2 regions of the Methylobacterium sp. EM32 genome follow, and region 2 is predicted to be linked to the other one. Evidence: riboswitches for the same ligand, from Rfam matches in the RefSeq annotation. Region 2 holds a riboswitch; the other holds the start of a gene.
What was found. A riboswitch is a leader RNA that binds a small molecule or an ion and turns the genes downstream of it on or off. The one in region 2 is predicted to bind glycine.

Region 1 (2,389 bases), on a different contig from region 2:
CGGCGTGGAAGTGCTGCAGGTCGTCAAGCAGCGGGAAGCCCGCCCGGCGGGCGAATGCCCGAGCTGGGCCAAGCCCATCCTCGAACGCCGGGAGCGTCAACGCGACCGGGGTAGCTTCGGCCTGACCCGAGCGACGGCCCTCGCCGGGCTCGACGAGGACGAGCGCGAGGTCGAGCGAGGCTGGGTTCCGTGCCGGCTCGACGACTTGGCGGTCACCGGCCGCATCGGCGAGGAAGAGTACACCGACCTGTCGGGGCGCCTCCTCGATCACTGAGGGAACACCGGCTCCCGATGCCCCGCACCGGGGACCGGCGCGCTCACGCCGCCATCGGCGCCGGGATCTCGGTCTCGCGCTCGGTCACCAGGTCGGCGGCGATGTGGCCGGAGCCGGCTGCCATGGTCCAGCCGAGCGTGCCGTGGCTGGTATTGAGCACCAGCCCCCGGATCCCGGTGCGGCCGAGATAGGGCACGTTCGAGGGTGTGGTCGGGCGCAGGCCACTCCAGGCGGTGGCGGCGGAAAAGTTTCCGGCATTCGGGAAGGTGCGCCGGGCATTCTCCAGGATCGCCGCGATGCGCGCGGCGTCGAGGTGGCGGGTGTAGCCCGACAATTCGGCGGTACCGGCGACCCGCAGGTGGGTGCCGAGATTCGAGTAGACCAGCTTGTACTCGTCGTCGGTGAGGCTGACCTGCGGCGCGCCGTTATGGCCCTCGATCGGGATCGAGGCCGAGTAGCCCTGGGCCGGGTAGATCGCGAGGTTGACGCCGTAGCGGCGCAGGAAGAGCGCCGACCACGAGCCGAGGGAGACGACGACGTTCGGGGCGGTGAGCCGCTGGTGGCCGCCCGCCACCATCGCCTCGACGCCGGTGATCCGGTCCGCCTCGGGGGAGAGCAGCAGGCGCGTCGCCTCCGAGCCGTACAGGAAGGTCGCGCCCATCGCGGCGGTGCGGGCGGCGAGCGCCTGGGTGAAGGCGCGGGCATCGCCGCTCTCGTCCTCCGCCGTGTAGGTCGCCGACCACGTCGTCGATGGCGTGGGCGAAGGCCGGCTCGAGCGCCAGCACCTCGTCGAGGGAGACCACCCGGCGCTCGCAGCCGTGCTGGCGCATCAGCTCGGCGACGGGCTTGGCTGCCTCGAACTCCTTGGCGTCGCGGTAGAAATGCAGGATGCCGAGCGTCTTCTCGGCGTAGGCCAGGTTCTCGGCGGCGCGGATCTCCTGGAGCTTGGCCCGGCTATAGGCGCCGAGCCGCACAATCTCGACGGTGTTGCGGCGCGCCCGCTCCGGGGTGCATTTGCGCATGAAGCCGGCGATCCACGACCATTGGTGCCGGTCGAGGCGTGGCGTGAACAGCAGCGGCGCCTTCGCGTCGAACAGCCACTTCATCGCCTTGAGCGGCGCGCTCGGATTCGCCCAGGGCTCGGCGTGGCTCACCGAGATCTGGCCACCATTGGCGTAGCTGGTCTCAAGCCCCGCGCCGCTCTGGCGGTCGATCACGCAGACCGACAGGCCGGCCTTGGCGGCCCAGTAGGCCGTGGCGGCGCCGACGACGCCGGCGCCAAGGACGATGAGATCGAAGGAGGTCTTCTGGGCCGACACGTGTTCCATCCTTCCCGCCGGTCTTGCGGCGGATGACAAAGGTTGGAACTCTATTCGGATGGCCTGAGAGATTCGCCGGGCGCATGACCCGGCTTGCTCCATCGGCAGGCGTCGCGCGCCCGCTCCAGCGGGCCCTCTCGGTCGCGGTCCTTCTACCTGAGAGCTTCAGCGCGCAGCACGGCTGGCACGCCTTTCCCCTTCGGTGCCGGCATGGCGCCGGTCTCTCCCGCAATCGTCAACGTACGGCCTAGCCCGTAGCACGGCCGTACGGGGGCGGGAAGCGCCAAACGTCGCGAAACCGCAAAGTTCGGTCGCTCCCGGGCAAGCCGGGATCGACCAGTCCCGTTCGAGCGGGGACCGGTCGCTCCGCTCAGGCCCGGCAGGCCTCGAACCCTTTGCGGATCGCCTCCGGATCGAGGTGGCGGCCGATGAAGACGACGCGGGACTCGCGCGGGTCGCCCGGCTTCCACTCGTCCTGCAGGTCGCCGTCGAGGATCATGTGCACGCCCTGGAAGACGAAGCGGCGCGGCTCGTCGGGGAAGCTGACGATGCCCTTGCAGCGCAGGATGTCGGGCCCCTGAACCTGGGTCAGGTCAGAGATCCAGGGCATGAACTTGTTGGGATCGACCGCGCCGGGAAGCCGCGCCGAGATCGACTGGATCTCGTCGGAATGGTGGTGATGGTGCCCTTCCTCCAGGAAGTCCGGCTCGACCTCGATGATGCGGGACAGGTCGAAGGCCTTGCGGTCGAGCACGGTCTCGAGCGGCACGGCGCAGTGCTGGGTGCGGTGGATCTC
Region 2 (2,389 bases):
TTCTTCCTGACCCAGAACGACGGCACCGTCGTGCTCGCCGAGGTGGCAGCGGCCAACCCCGTCCACTCCTTCGCCTCGGGCCCCACCAACTCGATGCGCGGCGCCGCCTTCCTGTCGGGCCGCGACGGCGCGATGGTGGTGGATGTCGGCGGAACGACGAGCGACGTCGGCTCGCTCGTCCACGGCTTCCCGCGCGAGGCCAACAACGTCGTGGCGATCGGGGGCGTGCGCACGCTGTTCCGCATGCCCGACCTTTTGCCGATGGCGCTCGGCGGCGGCACCATCATCGATCCCGCCACCGGCACGATCGGACCGCGCTCCGTCGGCTACCGCATCACCGAGAAGGCGCTGGTCTTCGGCGGCGACACGCTGACGGCGACCGACATCGCGGTCGCGGCGGGCCGGGTCGAGATCGGCGACCGGGACCGCGTGCGCCACCTCGATCCCGCCTTCGTCGCCGCGATGCTGGCGCGCATCGCCGGCATGGTCGAGGAGGGCGTCGACCGGATGAAGACCTCGGGCAGCGCGACCGACCTCGTCGCGGTGGGCGGCGGCGCCTTCCTGATCCCGGACCGCCTCGCCGGCGTGAGCGAGGTCGTGCGCGTCGCCCATGCCGGCGTCGCCAACGCCCTCGGCGCCGCGATGGCGCAGATCTCGGGCGAGGTCGACCAGATCTTCTCCGACCTCTCCCGCGATGCGGCGCTGGCCGAGGCGCAAGGCATCGCCGAGCGCCGGGCGGTCGAGGCGGGGGCCGAGCCCGGCAGCCTCAAGGTCATCGAGGTCGAGGACATCCCGATCGCCTACCTGCCCGGCGGCGCCCGCCGCGTCCGCGCCCGCGTCGTCGGCGACGTGCGCGAGCGCGAGCGCGAGCGCGAGCGCGCGGCGGTCGCCTGAGGGGACGGGATCATTCCTGCCAGGAATAATAGTGTTCCTGATCGGTCTTTGACAGGGGAAGGCAGGCCGGCCAGATTTCGCCCGGGAGGAGACCGATCAGGAGAAGACCAGACCGGGAAGCCGGACGCGCGCGGGCGATGCGACCCACCGACGTCCGGGCTGCCGAGAAGGCGACGGATTTGCGCTAGACAGGCGCACGGCCATCGAGATCTAGGACTGACTAAGGCCGCGAACATCCTGGATTTGTCCACCATTGATCAGGACGCTGTCGACAAGCGACTTGACGAACGGACAGGCTACGGCTAAGGCTTTCAAGGTCCATTACGACGATGCGGGAGAGATCGAGGGGCTTCAGGCCGCCTCGACGCCGACGGAGCAACCGCCCCGGAAACTCTCAGGCAAAAGGACCGTATCGTCAGGACGCTCTGGAGAGAGGCGGCTGAAACAGGCCGTCCACCGAAGGGGATGTCTGCCTGCGCCAGCGGGCGGACGACGCTCTCAGGTACCGTGACAGAGGGGGCGCATCGGCGGGGTCAGCCCGCCGCCACTCGCGCTCATTCACGGAATCCAGATCCATGCCCCACATCGCCGTCATCGGCGCCGGCATCACCGGCGTGACCACTGCCTATGCGCTCATGGAGCGCGGCTACAACGTCACGGTCCTCGACCGTCACCGCTACGCCGCCATGGAGACCTCCTTCGCCAATGGCGGCCAGCTCTCGGTCAGCAACGCCGAGGTCTGGAACAAGACGGCCACCATCCTCCAGGGTCTCAAGTGGATGATGCGGCGCGACGCGCCGCTCCTCGTCAACCCGAAGCCGAGCTGGCACAAGTATTCCTGGATGGCCGAGTTCATCGGCCAGATCCGGCACTACGAGGCCAACACGGTCGAGACCGTGCGCCTGGCGCTCGCCGCCCGCCGGCAGATGCTCGCCATGGCCGAGCGGGAGCGCATCGATTTCGACCTGGAGCAGCGCGGCATCCTGCACTTCTACCGGGACGCGGCCGGCTTCGAGAAGGCGCTCGCCGTCAACGCGCTCCTGCGCAAGGGCGGGCTCGCCCGCGATCCCGTCACGCCCGAGGAGATCCGGCAGATCGAGCCGACCCTGCAGGGCCAGTATCACGGCGGCTTCTTCACGCCCTCCGACTCGACCGGCGACATCCACAAGTTCACCCGCGGCCTCGCCGCGGCCTGCGCCCGGCGCGGCGTCGCCTTCCTGTACGATGCCGCGATCGAGGCGATCGTGCCGGCGGGCGCGGGCTGGCGCATCCGCTGGCGGCCGGCCTCGCGCGACGAGGGGGCTGCGCCGGTCGCGATGGGTGAGCCGCTCGACGTCGACGGGGTGGTGATCTGCGCCGGCTGCGCCAGCCGGGACCTCGCCGCCGGGCTCGGCGACCGCCTGAACATCTATCCGGTCAAGGGCTACTCGATCACCGTGCAGTTGCACACGCCCGAGAGCCAGGACGCGGCGCCGCAGGTGAGCATCCTCGACGA

Region 1: it holds a riboswitch for glycine, as region 2 does, so the genes downstream of both, ABZT49_RS21030 (D-amino acid dehydrogenase) here and ABZT49_RS00120 (D-amino acid dehydrogenase) in region 2, are expected to answer to the same signal.

The regions. Positions count from the first base shown of each region.
Region 1 is NZ_JBEXZS010000159.1:6,762-9,150, reverse strand. It holds gene ABZT49_RS21035 (hypothetical protein) at 1-274, shown strand, start outside; partial or broken gene ABZT49_RS21030 (D-amino acid dehydrogenase) at 318-1,602, opposite strand; glycine riboswitch at 1,728-1,832, opposite strand; gene ABZT49_RS21025 (GTP-binding protein) at 1,964-2,389, opposite strand, start outside.
Region 2 is NZ_JBEXZS010000001.1:30,007-32,395, forward strand. It holds gene ABZT49_RS00115 (hydantoinase/oxoprolinase family protein) at 1-894, shown strand, start outside; glycine riboswitch at 1,217-1,314, shown strand; glycine riboswitch at 1,318-1,410, shown strand; gene ABZT49_RS00120 (D-amino acid dehydrogenase) at 1,470-2,389, shown strand, end outside.